Regions from separate parts of the Janthinobacterium aestuarii genome, predicted to be linked through region 1. Evidence: predicted binding sites of a transcription regulator. Region 1 holds the regulator's gene; each other region holds the start of a gene.
The links. The regulator FNR, encoded in region 1, switches genes on or off when oxygen is low (the NO sensors DNR and NnrR bind a similar motif). The targets are predictions, from matches to a motif close to TTGATNNNNATCAA.
Positions count from the first base shown of each region.

Region 2: a site for FNR is predicted at 2,678-2,691, ahead of paaA (1,2-phenylacetyl-CoA epoxidase subunit PaaA). Genes of this name have one in related genera too.
Region 3: a site for FNR is predicted at 2,663-2,676, ahead of OPV09_RS15230 (XrtA system polysaccharide chain length determinant). Genes of this name have one in related genera too.
Region 4: a site for FNR is predicted at 1,889-1,902, ahead of cqsA (alpha-hydroxyketone-type quorum-sensing autoinducer synthase). Genes of this name have one in related genera too.

Region 1 is NZ_CP142523.1:275,076-279,604, forward strand. Features, by position in the region: gene ccoG (cytochrome c oxidase accessory protein CcoG) at 1-1,121, shown strand, start outside; gene OPV09_RS01170 (FixH family protein) at 1,176-1,700, shown strand; gene fnr (fumarate/nitrate reduction transcriptional regulator Fnr) at 1,704-2,462, opposite strand; gene OPV09_RS01180 (response regulator) at 2,702-4,529, shown strand, end outside.
Region 2 is NZ_CP142523.1:5,855,761-5,860,289, forward strand. Features, by position in the region: gene paaD (1,2-phenylacetyl-CoA epoxidase subunit PaaD) at 1-524, opposite strand, end outside; gene paaC (1,2-phenylacetyl-CoA epoxidase subunit PaaC) at 524-1,291, opposite strand; gene paaB (1,2-phenylacetyl-CoA epoxidase subunit PaaB) at 1,291-1,575, opposite strand; gene paaA (1,2-phenylacetyl-CoA epoxidase subunit PaaA) at 1,604-2,593, opposite strand; gene paaX (phenylacetic acid degradation operon negative regulatory protein PaaX) at 2,861-3,790, shown strand; gene OPV09_RS26395 (hypothetical protein) at 3,888-4,142, opposite strand; gene OPV09_RS26400 (M14 family metallopeptidase) at 4,283-4,529, shown strand, end outside.
Region 3 is NZ_CP142523.1:3,439,057-3,443,585, reverse strand. Features, by position in the region: gene OPV09_RS15250 (hypothetical protein) at 1-216, shown strand, start outside; gene OPV09_RS15245 (serine protease) at 213-989, shown strand; gene OPV09_RS15240 (N-acyl amino acid synthase FeeM domain-containing protein) at 994-1,740, opposite strand; gene OPV09_RS15235 (XrtA/PEP-CTERM system exopolysaccharide export protein) at 1,941-2,564, opposite strand; gene OPV09_RS15230 (XrtA system polysaccharide chain length determinant) at 2,819-4,348, shown strand; gene OPV09_RS15225 (XrtA-associated tyrosine autokinase) at 4,365-4,529, shown strand, end outside.
Region 4 is NZ_CP142523.1:5,272,247-5,276,775, forward strand. Features, by position in the region: gene OPV09_RS23730 (GIY-YIG nuclease family protein) at 1-43, shown strand, start outside; gene OPV09_RS23735 (MarR family winged helix-turn-helix transcriptional regulator) at 108-575, shown strand; gene cqsA (alpha-hydroxyketone-type quorum-sensing autoinducer synthase) at 579-1,823, opposite strand; gene OPV09_RS23745 (HAMP domain-containing sensor histidine kinase) at 1,987-3,306, shown strand; gene OPV09_RS23750 (response regulator) at 3,310-4,323, shown strand; gene OPV09_RS23755 (ABC transporter permease) at 4,326-4,529, opposite strand, start outside.

The DNA.
Region 1 (4,529 bases):
TGTTCCTCGTCACGGCCATTGCCGGGCGGGTGTGGTGCGGGTTCTCTTGCCCGCAAACGGTATACACGGAAATTTTCCTGTGGGTCGAACGCCGCATCGAGGGCACGCGCAGCGCGCGCATGGCCCTCGACAAGCAGGGCCCGTCCGTGCGCAAGGCATTCAAGAAGACGGCCAAGCATGTGGTATGGGGCGCCATCGCCCTATGGACGGGCTTTACCTTTGTCGGCTACTTCACACCGATCAAGGAACTGGCGCGCGAGGTGACCACCCTCAATTTCGGTCCCTGGGAATGGTTCTGGGTCCTGTTCTACAGCCTGGCAACCTACGGCAACGCGGGCTGGCTGCGCGAGCAGGTGTGCAAATACATGTGCCCCTACGCGCGCTTCCAGAGCGCCATGTTCGACCAGGACACCCTGATCATCACCTACGATGCCAAGCGCGGCGAACCACGCGGCGCCATGAGCAAGAAGGCCGGCAACAACGACAAGCTGGGCGATTGCATCGACTGCACCCTGTGCGTGCAGGTGTGTCCGACCGGCATCGATATCCGCAACGGCCTGCAGTATGAATGCATCGGCTGCGCCGCCTGCGTCGATGCCTGCAACAGCGTGATGGACAAGGTCGAGCGGCCGCGTGGCCTGATACGCTACAGCACCGACCATGCGATGGAAAACAACTTCAATTCGAAGCAGATACGCCAGCGCGCCATGCGCCCGCGCGTCCTGATCTACACTTCCATCCTTGCCCTGATCATCATCGCCGTATGTACCTCGCTGGCCCTGCGCACGCCCCTGAAAATGGACGTGATCCGCGACCGCGGTTCGATGGGACGCGAAGTGGAAGACGGCATGATCGAAAACGTCTACCGCCTGCAGATCATGAACACGTCCGAGCAAAGCCAGCATTTCAAGATCAGCGCCTCCGGCTTGCCGGGCCTGACCTTGCTGACGCGCGAAGAAGTGACCTTGCAGCCGACGGAAACGCTGGGCTGGCCGATCCGCCTGCGCGTGCCGCACGGCGTGGGCGAGAAGGGGTCGAACAAGATTGCGATCGAATTGCAATCGCTGGACGACCCGTCGCTGCATGTGCGTGAAAGCGCGGTCTTCATCGTGCCGCGTTAATGCAGGAAGGCCGGTCCCCGCACGGGGGCTGGCCGTTTACAGAGGAGAAATACCATGTCCGACAGTCTGAAACTGCAGCCTCCCGTTGCACCGTGGTACAAGCATCGCTGGCCATGGCTGCTGATGATCGGTCCCGGCCTGTCCGTGGTCGTCGGCAGCTTCATGGGCTATATCGCCTTTACGCAGCCCGATGCGCTGGTGGTGGGCGATTATTACAAGCAGGGCAAGGCGATCAACCAGGATTTGAAGCGCGACACGATCGCCAGCGACCTGGCCATGGAGACGAGCCTGGCGTACGACGTGGCGTCAGCGCGCCTGAGCGGTTCCGTGCACAGCTTCGGCAAGGCCTATCAGGGGCCGTTGCAGCTGCACTTGGCGCATGCGACTTTGCCGGAAAAGGATATCAAGCTGCTGGTGCAGCCCGATGCGGCCGGCAATTTCTCGGTCGCGCTGCCGATGCTCGAGCGCAGCCGCTGGCAAGTGCTGGTGGAAAACGACAAGCGCGAGTGGCGCCTGTCCGGCATCTGGACCTGGCCCGTGCAGCGCAGCATCGCGCTGCATGCGGACGAAGAGCTATAAGCCTTACTTGCAGACGTCGGTACCGGCTGTAATGGCTTTCAGCTTGGCAGGCTGCAGGATCTCGATCTCGCGGTTCGAGACGCGCAGCCAGCCTTCCTTCTTGAATTTCGACAATAAACGGCTGACGCTCTCGATGGTCAGGCCCAGGTAGTTGCCGATTTCCTCGCGCGACATGCGCAGCTGGAATTTGCTGCTCGAATAGCCGCGCGCCTCATAGCGCGACGCCAGGTTGACGATGAAGGCGGCAAAACGCTGCGTCGCCTGCATATTGCCCAGCAACAGCATCACGCTTTGCTCGCGCGTGATTTCCTGGCTCATCATGCGGTGGAAATGCCGCAGCAGGGTCGGCATATTGCCCAGCAATTGTTCCAGGCTGGAAAACGGGATTTCACACACTTCGCTGTCTTCCAGCGCCACCGCATTACAGTGGTGGCGGTCGGCGCTGATGGCGTCCATGCCCAGCAGTTCGCCGGCCATCTGGAAACCCGTCACCTGCTCTTCGCCGCCCGGATTGATCTGGTACGTCTTGAAGTGTCCCAGGCGGATCGCGTACAGGTTCTGGAACGAGTCGCCGATGCGGAACAGCGAGGCGCCGCGCACGATCTTGCGGCGGCGGCCGATGATCTGGTCCAGCCTGTCCATGTCGCCCATATCGAGGCCCATCGGCAGGCACAATTGATGCATGCTGCAGGTCGAGCATCGCGCACGCAACGCTTCCACGGTCACTGTGGGCAAGGTTGGAGTGAGTAGCGCTTCAGTCATGTCGGTACCTTTTAGAAAATGCAACAACAAGTTTACTGCATACAGGGTTGCCGTGTGCCAATTTCACCGCAATTTCGGCGAATAAACGACGTTCCGACTTTAATTATATGGCAACATCGTCAAAAGCCCATGCGGGGAGGGCCATTTGCGCGGCGCCGCTTGCCAACTTGATGTATTGATAGGAAAATTCCTAACAGCATTATCTGCCGCCTGTGCCGCCCGGTACTGAAAAGGAAATCATGAAGCCTCTCGGCATCAAAGCAAAAGTCGCGCTGGCCACCAGCCTGACCTCGATCGCCATGATCGCGCTGGTCACCATGATCCAGGTGCAGCATATGCGCGACGACTTCACGCGAGTACTGCTGAGCCAGCAGTCGTCCCTGATCAGCCGCACCGCTGCCGAGCTCGACGACAAGCTGGGCATGCTGCTGCAGATCGTCACCCTGACGGCCAGGCAGCAGCCGCCGGAACTGATGGCCCAGCCGGCCCAATTGCGCGAATACTATTCGCGCCGCTCGATGCTGGTGCTGTTCGACGACGTGCTGGTGCTCGACGCGCATGGCGCCGTCGTGGCCGACATGCCGGAAGTGGCGGGGCGCACGGGCATCAACGTTGCCGAGCGCGAGTATTTCCAGACCGTGCTGCGCACGCGCCAGCCCATGATCACCGAGCCGATGCTCGGCAAGTCGAGCGGCATGCCCATCGTGCAGATGGTCGCGCCCGTGCTGGCCGCCGATGGCCAGGTGGCCGGCGTGGTGATCGGCGTGCTGCGCCTGTACAAGGACAACCTGCTGGGACGCCTGCGCTCGGAAAAGATCGGCAAGAGCGGCTATTACTTCATCCTCACGCGCGGCGCCGTGCCGCGCTACGTGCTGCATCCCGATACCAGCCGCTTGCTGCAGCCGCGCCAGCCGAACGCCAACCTGACGACCACCCAGCTGCTGAAGGAAGATGGCGAAGGCAGCATGGTCAGCACCAACAGCCGCGGCATCACGGCCGTCAACAGCTTCAAGCGTTTGAAATCGGTGAACTGGCTGCTGGCTACCTCGCTGCCCGTCGCGGACGCCTTCGAACCGTTCGATGGCGTGCTGTACCGGCTGGTGCTGTGGAGCATCCTCGCTTCGCTGCTGGCCGCATTTGTTCTGGGCTGGGTCACCGTGCGCCTGCTGTCGCCGCTGGTGCGCCTGCGCGACACCCTGCTGGCCCTGCGCACCAGCGGCAGCCGTTTCACCCCCGTGCCGGTGCAGCAGCGCGACGAGATCGGCGAACTGACGGAAGCGTTCAATGGCCTGATGAGCGAACGCGACCGCCTGCAGCAGGAACTCGAATCGCGCGCGGCCGAACTGGAGCAGGAACGCGACCGGGCCGAGGCCGCCAACCGCGCGAAGAGCGATTTCGTGGCCAACATGAGCCATGAAATCCGCACGCCACTCAATGCCGTGCTGGGCATGGTGTATTTGCTGGGCAATACCAAGCTCGATACGGAACAGCGCAAGTATCTGACCATGGTGCGCGTGGCGGGCCAGTCGCTGCTGGGCATCCTCAACGACGTGCTCGATTATTCGAAGATCGAGGCGCGCCGCATGGAACTGTCGCCCGTCGAATTCGACCTCGACGAAGTCATGAATACCCTCGCCACCACGATGACGATGAATGCGGGCGAAAAGGAGCTGGAACTGGCCATCGCCGTCGAGCCCGACGTGCCGCGGCGCCTCGTGGGCGACGCCCAGCGCCTGCAGCAAATCCTCGTCAACCTGGCCGGCAACGCCATCAAGTTCACGGAGAACGGCGAAGTGGTGGTGGCCGTCAGCCTGGCCGAGAGCAGGAGCGAGAGCGGCCGCGCCTGGCTGCGCTTCGAAGTGCGCGACACGGGCATCGGCATGACGGAACTGCAGCAACAGCAGCTGTTTGCCGCGTTTTCGCAGGGCGACCAGAGCATCACGCGCCGCTTCGGCGGCACGGGCCTGGGCCTGGCCATCAGCAAGCAGCTGATCCACATGATGGGCGGCGACATCGCCGTCGCCAGCAGCGAAGGCAAGGGCAGCCGCTTCTGGTTCAGCGTGCCGT
Region 2 (4,529 bases), 730 kb from region 1:
TTGAAGTAGTCAAACGGTTCTCGGCAATCGATGCATTTGTACAGGGCCTTGCACGGCGTGGAGCCGAACTGGCTGGTCAGCTGCGTGTGCGTCGAGCCGCAGTTCGGGCAGATCACGTCCAGTTTCGGCATCGCCTGGCGCTTGACGCCGCCACGCAGGCCGCTGATATCGATCACCTGCTGCTGCGGCGGGGCGATGCCATAGCCTTTCAGCTTGGCCTTGCCCGATTCGCTCATCCAATCCGTCGTCCAGGCGGGCGCCAGCTGGTTCACCAAGGTCACCTTGGCCACGCCATGGCTGCGCAAGGCCTCCGTGACGGCGTCGGCGATCACCTGCATCGCCGGACAGCCCGAATACGTGGGCGTGATCGTCACGATGCACGCATCGCTATCCGTGACTTCGACGGCGCGCACGATGCCCAGGTCCACCACCGAAATGACGGGGATTTCCGGGTCCGGCACGTCGCCGAGCCAGGCCCAAACCTGGGCGGCGTCCAGCGCCGCGGCGCCAGCGACCGTGTTCATTACCACTCCGCCCCGGGATAGGCGCGCTGCAGGAACTGCATCTCGGCCAGAATAAAACCCAGGTGTTCCGTGTGCGTGCCCTGCTTGCCGCCTTTTTGCATCCAGGCGTCGGGCGCCGGCATGGTCAAGGTGGCTTCGGCGAAGATCTCGGCCACGTGTTCGAGGAAAGCGCGGCGCAGCACGTCCGATGGCGGCGCGATGCCGGCGGCAACCATGGCCTGGTCGACGGCGTCGTACGTGAACATCTCGCCCGTGTACATCCACAGCTTGTCGGCGGCGGCCTGCGTTTTCGCGTGGCTGTCGGCCGTACCGTCGCCGAGGCGCACGATCAGGTCGCCGCTGCGGCGCAAGTGATACGTGACTTCCTTGATCGACTTTTGCGCCACTTCGACGATGCGCGCGTCCGCCGATTTCGTCAGTTCCAGCAGCTGGAAGTAGTGCCAGCTGTCGAAGAAGAACTGGCGCATCATGGTGTCGGCGTAATTGCCGTTCGGCTGTTCGGCCAGCAGGCAGTTCTTGAAGTCGTGGGCGTCGCGCAAAAAGGCGATGTCGTCCTCGTCGCGGCCCGCGTTTTCCAGTTCGGCCGCATAGCTGAACCACAAGCGCGTCTGGCCCAGCAAGTCCAGCGCCACATTGGTCAGCGCCATGTCTTCTTCCAGCGCCGGCCCCTTGCCGCACAGCTGCGACAGCTGCTGGCTGAGGATCAGGGCGTTGTCGCCCAGGCGCAAGAGGTAGTTGACCTTGTCATCCATTGCAGGCGCTCCCATCACAGGTTCTTGACTTCTTCCGGCATCGGGAAGAAGGTGGGATGGCGGTACACCTTGCTGTTCGACGGCTCGAACAGGGCGCCCTTGTCGCCGGGGCTGCTGGCGACGATATCGGCCGCACGCACCACCCAGATGCTCACGCCTTCATTGCGGCGCGTGTAGACGTCGCGCGCATGGTTGACCGCCATGGTGGCGTCGGAAGCGTGCAGGCTGCCCACATGCTTGTGCGCCAGGCCGTGCTGGCTGCGGATGAAAACTTCCCACAATGGCCATTCTTTGCTCATGTTGCTATCCCCTATCTGTCTTATGTAATTACGCTGCCGCTTTGTTAGCAGCTTGCTTGTCTGCATACGCGACCAAGGCATCGCGGAACCATGCGCCGTCTTCGTACGCTTTCACGCGCGTTTGCAGGCGTTCGCGGTTGCACGGGCCATTGCCCTTCAGGACGTTGTTGAACTCGGACCAGTCGATCTCGCCGAATTCATAGTGGCCCGTCTCCGCATTGAACTTCAGGTCGGGATCGGGCACGGTCAAGCCCAGGTATTCGATTTGCGGCACGGTCTGGTCGACCATGCGCTGGCGCAGTTCATCGTTCGAAAACAGCTTGATACGCCATTGCGCCGACTGGGCGCTGTTGACGGAGGCGGCGTCGGACGGGCCGAACATCATCAAGGATGGCCACCACCAGCGGTTCAAGGCATCCTGCGCCATGGCTTTCTGCTCGGGCGTGCCCTTGCACAGCGACATCATGATGTCGTAGCCCTGGCGCGCATGGAACGATTCTTCCTTGCAGACGCGAATCATGGCGCGCGCATATGGACCGTATGAGCAGCGGCACAGGGGAATCTGGTTGATGATGGCGGAGCCGTCAACGAGCCAGCCGATGGCGCCCATGTCGGCCCACGACAGGGTCGGATAGTTGAAGATGCTCGAATATTTGGCTTTGCCCGAGTGCAAGGCGGCCAGCAAGTCGTCGCGCGATACGCCTAACGTTTCCGCAGCGCTGTACAGGTACAGGCCGTGGCCCGCTTCGTCCTGGATCTTCGCCAGCAGGATGGACTTGCGTTTCAGGGTCGGTGCGCGCGTGACCCAGTTACCTTCGGGCAATTGGCCGACGATTTCCGAGTGCGCGTGCTGCGAAATCTGGCGGATCAGGGTCTTGCGGTAGGCGTCCGGCATCCAGTCCTTGGCCTCGATCTTGATGCCTTCGTCGATGCGCGCCTGGAAAGCGCGCTCTTCTTGACCCATGTCGTCGAGGGAACGGACGTTCTTGAGGCCGGTTTCAACCATTTGTGCGTACATGATGTGTCTCCCATGTCTTTGATTTTGCGCAGCAACGCGGTGCGATGAACAGATAATACGATACAAAAAACGATTTGCATACACTTGATATGAATCATTTTAAAAAATCGTATCTTGTGCCGCTTTTTTGTGCGTATGATATTGCTTATGAGAAAACACCATAAAGCGCCACCAGCGCTTCCGGCAAATTATTGCCGCGCTACCCGCGCAGCCAAGTAAACTGCTGCTTTTATTGATTCGACCGCAACACGGCCAGACCGGAACCACATGAAGAACACCCGCTGCACGGCATGGATAGCCGATTTCCTGGAAAGCGACCCACCGCGCTCGAAGTCCCTGGTGATGACCATCTTTGGCGACGCCATCGTGCCGCGCGGCGGCGCCATCTGGCTGGGCAGCCTGATCGAACTGCTGGCGCCATTCGGCGTCAATGACCGGCTATTGCGCACCAGCGTGTTCCGCCTGGCGCAGGAAGGCTGGCTCAGCTCGCAACGCGACGGCCGCCGCAGCGCCTATACGATACGCCCGGAGGCGCTGGCCCGCTTCGAACGCGCTTACCGCCGCATCTATGCGCCACTGGTCGTGCATTGGGATGGCAGCTGGACCCTGGTGATCGGACCGGCCGGCAGCATCGGCGCCGCCGAGCGGGGAGCGCTGCGCAAGGAATTATTGTGGGCCGGCTATGGTTTGATTTCTCCCGGCATCTTCGGCCACCCCGCCAGCAATGCGGAAGCGCTGGAAGATATCCTCGTGCGCAACGAGGTGCAGGGCAAGCTGTACGTCTGCCACACCACGGAATTGCCGGGCGTGAGCACGCGCCCCCTGCGCGACATGGTGGGCGACTGCTGGGACTTGTCGGAAGTGATGGCCGGCTACGAAAAATTCATCGCCAGCTTCCAGCCGCTGCTGACCCTGCTGCAAGAAGAACCCGTGTTCGACGCGGAGCAGGCGTTCGTCATCCGCTCGCTGCTGACGCACGCCTACCGCCGCGTGCAGTTGCACGACCCGCAACTGCCCGTCGAACTGCTACCCGAACCGTGGCCCGGCACGCAAGCGTATACGCTGGCGCGCGACCTGTACCGCATCACGTATGCGGCGGCCGAGGAACATATCCTGGCGACATTGCGGCGCGAGGATGCGCAGGCGCCGAACGTCGAGCCGTGGTTCTACGAACGATTTGGCGGTCTGACTACTTGAACGTCTGAAAAATGTTCAGGGCCAGGCGCGTGGCCGCAGGCAGTACGACTAGTACGCCAAGGCAACGCAACGCCGCCATGGACATTTTCTCAGGCGTTCACTGCTTCGCCACCACTTGCTTCGCCCCTGCCAGCAAATCCTGCCCCAGCTTTTCCAGCGCGTTGGCCTGCACCAGCATGGTGTCGAGGATGGCGACGTTGAACGTGTATTCGGCCGGCGTCGTATAGCCGGGGAAACGTATGATGCGCAGCAATTCCTGCAAGGTCGTGCCCTTGCCCAGATGCGCCAGGGCGTCGCTGAGGGCGCTGACTTTCTTTTCCAGTTCGCGTATGTGTTTGCCGTTGTCATCCATGATGATCTCCCATGTTGGAGCTTCCACGTTAGCAAAGCATGTCCGTCATCGTTTGCGCCAGCACAAAGGCACGGGTAAAACGGGTATCATCGGGCCATTGCACACGATGCAAAACCCATACGTTTTTATCAGGAACACTCATGACCATTAAAATCAGCCAGCAATTCGACGCCGGCGCGATCGAGGTGCTGCGCGCCGACGATGCCCACTCCATCGAGCTGAACATCCGCAAGGATTCCCACGCCGACATCACGCAGTGGTTTTACTTCCGCCTGCAAGGCGCGCAAGGCGAGGCGTGCACGATCCGCTTCATGAACGCAGGCAAGTCGGCCTACCCGGACGGCTGGAAAGATTACCAGGCCGTCGCCAGCTACGACCGCGAAACCT
Region 3 (4,529 bases), 3.1 Mb from region 1:
CTGCTGGTTCTGGCCGGCCACCGCCTGCTGCGCCAGACCGCGCGCGGCGATGCAGGCGCGCTGGCCTGCGCCGCCGCCCTGCTGGGTTTTCTCGTCGTCGGCCTGTTCGACAGCCTGCTCGACGTGCCGCGCATCGCCCTGCTCTGCTATCTGATGCTGCTGTGCGCGCTGCTGCAGCCCGTGCCACCTCCTCACGTTGAAAGTGCGCCGCCATGAAAGCCCTGCCGTTTACATGCTTGTCCGCCCTCGTGTTTTGCCTGGCCTTGGCCAGCGCGCCGTGCCGCGCCGATGCGCCGCTGGCGCAAACCATCGCGCGCATCAAACCATCGATCGTCGGCGTGGGCAGCCTGCAAAAAACGCGCACGCCACCGATGAATTTCATCGGCACGGGTTTCGTGACCGGTGACGGCTTGAGCGTGCTCACTTGCGCCCATGTGATCCAGAAACTGCTTGACGCCAATCCGAACGAAGTCATCGGCATACTCACGGGCCAGGGCGAAGTAACGCAATTTCGCCCCGCCAAGGTCCAGGCGCTGGACACGGAACACGACCTGGCCTTGCTGCGCCTGGCGGGCGCGCCCCTGCCCGCCCTGGCGCTGGGCGACGCGGCCACGGTGCGCGAAGGCCAGGCCATGGCCTTTACGGGATTTCCACTGGGCACCTTGCTCGGACTGCGCCACGTGACGCACCGCGCCACCGTGTCATCGCTGACACCGGTGGTCATGCCCAGCGAAAACGCCCAGCGCCTCGACGTGCGGCGCCTGGCGCAGCTGCAAAAGGCGCCGTACACCGTGTTCCAGCTGGACGCGACGGCGTATCCGGGCAGCAGCGGCAGCCCCTTGTTCGATCCCGAGACCGGTCTCGTCTACGGCATCGTCAACATGGTGTACGTCAAGGGCCTCAAAGAGGCCGCCATCAGCGCGCCCAGCGGCATCACGTACGCGATTCCAGGCAGCCACATGCAGGCGATCTTGCTGAAGAATAAATGAATCGTCAGTTGCGCCCCTGCCTCAGCCGGCCGGTAATACCGGGCTCATCCCATGTCGGAAAAAAAAAGGGGTAAAACGACCGTTCACCCCCATGCTGTTCCATCAGGCCACCGAATTTACGGATCTGGGCCCCCATGTAATCGAGGTCCAGCCGTAGCAGCACGGCCGGCGCCCCCACGCGCGTGCACTCGCGCTCGCCGCCGAAGTCTTGGAAACCCAGCATGCGCTTGTAAAACACCACGTGGCGCGGGTTGACTTCAATCACGTAATCCGTAAAGCCGTGAATATTGTGGGCATAGATATAAGAAATATGAATCAGCGCCGCAAACACACGCTTGCTTACGCCCTTGTCGATGGCCAGGCGCGACGGTTCGCACAGGCGCCGGCCTTGCTCGCGCAGGACGTCGAGCTTGTCGCGAAAGTTTTCATCGGCGGGCAAGCCCGTCTCGTCGTTATCGAGGCACAAGGTCATGGTGCCGACGGTGGTGCCGGCCGTTTCCGCGAACAGCGTGATTTTATTCAGCGCATGCGCGGTGCAGGGATCGACGGCATAGCCGCGCCAGCCGTACATCTTGCGGATCAGCAAACTGGCCGCTTCGCGCCGGCCACGCGAATTGGCCATGCGGATATGAAAGCGCTGCAGGTCGAGCTCATGCTCCATGGCCGGGTCGATCTGCCCCTCGCCCACCACCAGATCACTGAAGTTGCCTGGCGTGTCGAAGGAAATTATGGGTTCATCTTCAAAGCTCATCTTGTCCTCACGTTCATCGGCAGCCGTCGAGACGGACTGAAGCCAATGCCTTGTGACAAGAGAAAAACTGGAGAAGTTCCCAGCAATAGCTAAAAAAACAGAAGAAATTTACCTTTGGATAGCAAAATAACACGATGAAATTTGTCTATAAGTACAAAATGGCAAATATAATTGCTGTTTTGATATTGATAAGCTTGCTGTTAAAAAAAGCTTTCCGGTATCAATAACACGTCGCCCGGCCGCATCATGACATTGGCCGAAATATCGCCTTCCTTCAGCAAATCGTCGAGCCGCACCCTCAACTGCTGCTGGTTGCCTTCGCGCACGCGGATGATGCTGGCCTTGTTGCCGGCCGCGAAATCGGTGATGCCGCCCACGGCGATGAGCACGTCCATCAGCGACATGCCCAGCCGGTACGGCAGCGCCTGCGGCTTGGCCGCCTCGCCGATGACGCGGATCTGCTCGCCATACGGTCCCGAGAAATTCGTGACGATCACCGTCACCACGGGTTGCTGGATGAACTTGCTCAAGGCTTGCTCGATGTCGCGCGCCAGCTGGGTCGATGTCTTGCCGCTGGCGGGCAAATCCTCGACCAGCGGCGTGGTGATCTTGCCGTCCGGCCGCACGGCCACCGTCAGCGACACTTCCGGATTGCGCCAGACGATGATGTTGACGGAGTCGCCCGGACCGATCAGGTAATCGTGCATGGGGGCGCTGTCGTCGGAAGGCGCCAGCGGATGGCGCATGCGGCAGGCACCCAGCAGGCTGGCGGCGCCCGCCAGGACCAGCGTGTTGCAGACAAATGCACGGCGAAATGGATTCATGCGGAGCCTCTTCGAGTCGATGCGCGTCCATGGCCGGCCCCGCAGAACCAGCCTGGGCCGCGAACTTCCTATGATTATTAAAACCCGGCAAGTGAACCTTGAGGCGTATCAAGAAGCAATCATCTTGGGAAATCTTGCTCCACAGCCGCCCTATACTTTGCTTACTCAACAAGCAAGTATTTCTTGCAAGACGCCGTCGTTGTCCGCGCCGCCAACCCATCTACCGGGCAGCACCGTTACCTGAAGGAAGCGACATGGAAGAATTGATACAGCAACTGCTTTCCGGCTTGAAAGGCATCTGGAAGTACCGCTGGCATGCGGTGCTGGTGGCGTGGCTGGTGGCCATCGGCGGCTTCATCAAGGTGATCACCCTGCCCGACGATTACCAGACGTCGGCGCGCGTGTTTGTCGATACGCAAACCATCCTCAAGCCGCTGATGGCCGGCATGACCAGCGTGCCGAACACGGAACAGCAGGTGGCCATCATGAGCCGCACCCTGCTCAGCCGCCCGAACGTGGAGCGCGTCATGCGCATGGTCGACCTCGACCTGGACTCGAAGACCGTACGCGAGCACGAAGCCCAGCTGGACAACTTGATGAGCCGCATCAAGATCACGGGCACCAACGCGTATGACATCTACACCATCAGCTACAGCGGACGCGACCCCAAGCTCGTGCGCGACGTCGTGCAAAGCCTGCTGACCATCTTTGTCGAAGGCAGTTTCCAGGGAAAGAAAGGCGACTCGCAAAAGGCGGTGCAGTTCATCGACGAGCAGATCAAGAATTACGAGGACAAGCTGAGCGCGGCGGAAAACCTGGTGAAGGAATTCAAGATCCGCAACAACCTGCTGCTGCCGCGCCAGGGCATCGACTATGGCAGCCAGCTGCTGATGTCGTCCGATAGCCTGAACAATGCCAAACTGGAACTGGTCGAGGCGGAACAGGCACGCAAGGCCATCCAGAGCCAGATCGAGGGCGACGAGCCCGTGCTCGACCTGGAGCCCAGCGCGTCGGCCATCACGAATCCCGAGCTCGACGAGCGCATCGCCTCGATCAACAAGAACCTCGACAGCCTGCGCATGCAATTTACCGAACTGCATCCCGACATCATCGCCTCGAAGCGCCTGGTGGCCCAGCTGGAAGAACGCAAGATCGAGGAAAACAAGCTGAAAGCGGCGTCCGGCGACCCGGGCAAGAACTACAGCCCCATGCTGCAGCAGCTGAAGGTGGCGCTGACGGATGCGGACGCCAAGGTGGCCGCCATCCGCGCCCGCGTGCAGGAATACAGCGCGCGCAACGAGCGCCTGCTGGCGCAAAGCAATGCCGTGCCCGAGGTGGAATCGCAGCTGGCGCAGCTCAACCGCGACTACATCATCAACAAGGAAAACTATGAAAAGCTGATCGGCCGGCGCGAAGCGGCCAAGCTGTCGGGCGAACTCAGTTCCACCACCGACATGATGGCCTTCAAGATCATCGACCCGCCCACGGTGCAATATGCGCCCGTCGGCCCGAACCGCCCGCTGCTGTTCAGCGCGGCGCTGGGCGCGGCCCTGGTGGCCGGCGTCGCCACGGCCTTGCTCATCAGCCAGGTGCGCCCCACCTTCCTCAGCCCCTCCGAACTGCGCGATGCCACAGGCTTGAACGTGCTGGGCACGGTATCGATGAACTGGACGCCGCTGCAGCAGGTACGCCGCCGCCGCGCCCGCTATGGCTTTGGCGCCTGCCTGGGCAGCCTGTTCGTCCTGTACGGCGGGGTCATGACGGCCGCGCTGCTGAAATTCTAGATCCAAGGGAGCGACGATGAGCAGCAAGGACAGCGGCAAGCACGAACCCACGATCCTCGGCGTGGCCGAGGCCAGCGTGCCTTATACAGTGAACGGTACGGATGGCGCGGATGCAAGCCGGTCGCCCCGCTACCGCGCCCTGAACCTGGCCCGGCTGGCCGAGCAAGGCATGCTCACGCAC
Region 4 (4,529 bases), 1.3 Mb from region 1:
GCACCAGGCGCAGCTGCTCGATCAAGGGCAATCACGCTATTGAGCGGCCATGCTTTACACTTGCGCACTCACGCACTACGCACCATGCAGCAAATGAAAAGGATGTCATGACCGATCTCACTCCCCCGCCGCCGGACGGCGGCAGCGCGCTGGACTTTTGCCTGCGCCTGGCGCGCGCCCAGGCCATGCTCGTGCGCCGCTTCGACAGCACCCTGGGCAATCTGCATGGCTTGAGCTTTGGCGATTATCAATTGCTGTACCACTTGCAGCGGGCACCCGGCGGACGCCTGCGCCGCATCGACCTGGCCGAGCGCCTGGCGCTGACGGCGTCCGGCATCACGCGCTCGCTGATGCCGCTGGAAAAAATCGGTCTGGTGGCGCGCCAGGCCGATGCGCGCGATGCCCGCGTCGGCTACGCCGCCATCACGGCCGCGGGACTGGAATTGCTGACGCATGCGAATACGACGGCGCAGACGCTGGGCCAGGAATTGCTGGGTAATGCCAGCGCGGAACAGCTGGCGCCCCTGTCCCTGCTATTGAACGGCATCGCCGGCAACCAGCCCGGGCAAGGCTGAGGTCTACACCAGCGCCAGCTTGCGCAGGCGCCGCGTCGATGGCCAGCGCGCCATGCCCGTCTCGTCGCGGATGGCGGCGCAGGCGGCCAGCACCCTGGCGCACTCGTCCTCGCGCAAGCCCGCATTCAGGGTCAGGCGCACCAGCGAGCGGTTCTTCGGCGTGGCCGGCGCGCAGAAGACTGCGCCAAAGATGCCATGCCGTTCCAGCGCCTTGCGCAGGATCAGGGTATCGGGTTCGCTGCCCGCTTCCAGCGCGATGATCTGCTCGGTGCCGTCGCTGACGTTGTAGCCCAGATCCATCAGCCCCTGGCGCAACTGCACGCTGTGGCGGTGCAGCGCGGCGCGGCGGCCATCGGCGGCGCGGATGAAATCAAGCGCCGCATCGAACCACGCCAGCTCGTGTTCGAGCAGGCAGGAGCTGAAGATGGCGGGCCGCGAAGCGGACAAAAAATATCCTTTGAAACGGCCCGAACAGGTAATCAGCCCGGCCCGGCCCGCAAACGCCTTGGCCAGCGACGCCGTGCGGAAATGCACGCGCTCGGCCAGGCCCAGCTCCACCACCAGCCCCGCGCCCTGCGGGCCATGCGTGCCCAGCGAGTGCGACTCGTCGACGATCAGCATGCTGCCGCTGCGCTCGGCGATTTCCACCATCTCCAGCAGCGGCGCCACGCTGCCATTCGTACTGTACAGCGCATCGACGATGATGATGCCGGGGCCATGCTTGTCGATCTGGCGCTGCAGGTGGGTGCCATCGTTGTGCAGAAAAGCAACAGGCACGGCTTGCGCCGATTGCACGCCCTCCCACAGCGAAGCGTGCGCCTGCATATCGAGGTACACGGGGATGCCGGGCCCGGCCAGGCTTTGCAGCAAGCCCACATTGGCGGCCCAGCCCGACTGCGCCAGCACGCACGCTTCGCTGCCCAGATAGTCCGCGAATTTTTGTTCCAGCCGGTGCTGGCGGCTGCCTTCCTGCAGGAAGACGGACGACATCAGCATGGCGCCGCCGCCCTGCAAGACGCGCGCCTGGGCCGCCAGCAGCGCCGCCTCGCCGGCGATGTTCAGGTAATCATTACCTGCCAGCATGACCGCACTGGCCGGCATGGCTTGCCATTCATGCAAATGCTGGCCGCCAAGCAGCTTCTCGATGCGCTCGACGTAGTGTTCATCCATGCGCGCATGCACGAAGGCGGGCATCCGTTGTTCGGCGTGGATGGCGCGGGACGACAGGGGGGAAATGGCGTTTAACATAGGAACTCCTGATTGGTTGCGAGGGAACTACCGCATCCAACATGCGCGAGCCATCGGGCAAGAGTTTGATACAGCTCAACAGTTATGCCGATATCCTGCTGATACAGAGGGAACCCGCCGATCATGTTGCATTGACACGCCTCAACGAACGCGCCCCCTGATCATGAAGCATGCGCAGTCCCCTTCCGGAAAACGATGGCAAGGCAAGCTGCTCCAGCCTTTCCTGCATTTCCACGACGCCATCGAACACACGCCTGTGCGGCGCGCACAGGTGCGTAAGCTGGCGCTCATCGGTGCGCTGGGCATGCCCCTGTACTACGCGCTGTGGCATTATTTTTTTCCGCAGGAATATGAATCGCCGCTGCTGCGCATCGTGGCGGCGCTGCTGTTCCTGCCCGCGCTATGGCCCGACCGCTTCAGCAATACCTGGTTCAGCGTCTACCTGTTCCTGGGTCTGACCTTCGAACTGCCGTTTTTCTTCACGTATATGTTCCTGATGAACCATGCCTCGACCATGTGGGTGCATTCGCTGCTGGTGGCGCTGGTCGTGCTGTTTCACTTCGATACACGCATCGCCATACTCGCCTACCTGAGCGGCACCCTGCTGGCCTGCCTGGCGTTTGCCGTGGCCGGCGATCCCGCCTTCCTGCTCAGCGGCGGCGTCTTGCAGCAATTGCCCGTGCACTGGTTCACGATTGCCGTGCTGTCCGTGGTCAAGGTGGGGCGCAACGTGGGCGCGCAAGAGAAACTGGCCGGGCTGGCGGCTGGCCTGGGCAGCGTGGCGCACGAATTGCGCACGCCCCTCGTCAGCGTCGAGGCGAACGTGCGCGGGCTGCAGCGCGGGCTACAGCAAAACATGCAAGACCAGCCACCCGACGCGGCCAGCCTGGAAGCGCTGGCGCGCATCCAGTTCGAAGTGCGCCATATGCACCACATGATCGATCTGTTCCTGCTCAGTGCCAGCGCCGTCAACCGCAAGCTCGAAGCGAATGAAGCGGTGGCCATGCACGACAGCGTGGCGGCCGTACTGCGCCGCTATCCGTTTACCAGCACGGCCCAGCGCGACATCGTCAAGGTCGATGTGCGCGCCGATTTCACGTTTCCCGGCCAGTCGGAACTGTGCGTGGTGATCCTGCTCAACCTGCTGCGCAATGCCTTGAAAAGCATCCACCGCGCGGGCAAGGGCCGCGTGCGCATCATCATCGATGGCGCCCATCCCGTGCCGCGCCTGCTGTTCATCGACACGGGCTGCGGCATCGCCACCAGCCGCCTGCCGCTGATCTTCGACCGCTTCTATTCCTATCCCTCGCACAACGGCAGCGGCATCGGCCTGGCCCTGTGCCGGCAAATCATGCAAGCCTGGCAGGCGCGCATCCGCTGCGTCGCGCGCGAAGGCGCCTACGCCATCTTCGTGCTGGAATTTCCCCAGCCCCTGCCCGTGCCCACGCACAACCGTTTTCCATCCATCCACCGCGCGAGGTGACGCATGCAACTGCCCGTCTACACCCATCCGACCCTGACCGTACTGATCGACGACAGCGATTCCTTCCTGAAAAGCCTGGCGTTCCAGCTCGATCCCGGCCTGGCGCGCAAGACTTTTCACGACACCAGCAGCGCCCTGCACTGGCTGCGCCAGAGTGCGCAACCGGGCGAAACGCCGCTGCACGTGAACTTCGACACGCAAAACCTGCCGCCCGACCAATGCAACGTGGCGCTCGATATCGAACGCATCTGGCGCATCAGCGGCCAGGCGCAGCGCTTTGCCGTGCCCTCCGTGCTGGTGGTCGATTATTCGATGCCGCAGATGAATGGCCTGGAATTTTGCGAGGCCGTGCGCGATCTGCCGTGCAAGAAGATTTTATTTACGGGGGCGGCCGATGAAAAAGTGGCCGTGACGGCCTTCAACCGGGGCTTGATTGACCGCTACATCAAGAAAAGCGACGACGATGCGCTCGACATCCTGGAACAGGAAATCGTGGCCTTGCAGCGCGAATTCTTCCTGCAGCAAACGGAGACCGTGCGCGACTTGCTGATGCTGCACGATTACACTTTCCTGCAAGACGAGGCGCTGGCCGCCGTCGTGCACGAGCTGTGCCAGCGCCATGGCTTTGTCGAATACTATATTTTCCCCAATCCCAGCGGCATCCTGTTCTTCACGCGCGACGGCCACGCCAAGCTGATGATCATCGAGACGGAACGCAGCCTGCACACGCAATATGAAATGGCGCGCGACAGCGACGCGCCCGAGTCATTGCTGCTGGCGCTGCTGGAAATGCGCGTGATCCCGTATTTCTCCGACGCCGACAGCGACGGCATGTACGCGGCGCAGATCGGCGAAAACTGGTTCCGCTACTGCGCCGCGCCCACCATCTGCCTGGGCCGCGTGACGTATTTCTGGGCCCTGTTCGACGTGCCGGCGCACCAGCTGGGGCAACCGGTCATGTCCTACTCGCAATTTTTGCGCGCGGGCGCGGGCGCGGGCGACAGCGTCAGCGCTTAGGACTAGCCTTCGCGCAGGGTCTGCAGCGGCGGATGTTTGAGCACATTGCGCAAGCCCAGCCAGCCGCCGGCGATCGCGCACAGGGCGCCGGCCAGCAGGCCGAACGCCCACACGCCGGGCGCAAAGCTCCAGGCGAACTTGAACTGGTACGTGGCCAGGGCCCAGCCCATGGCGGCCGCGCCCGATGCGGCCAGCAAGCCGGCCAG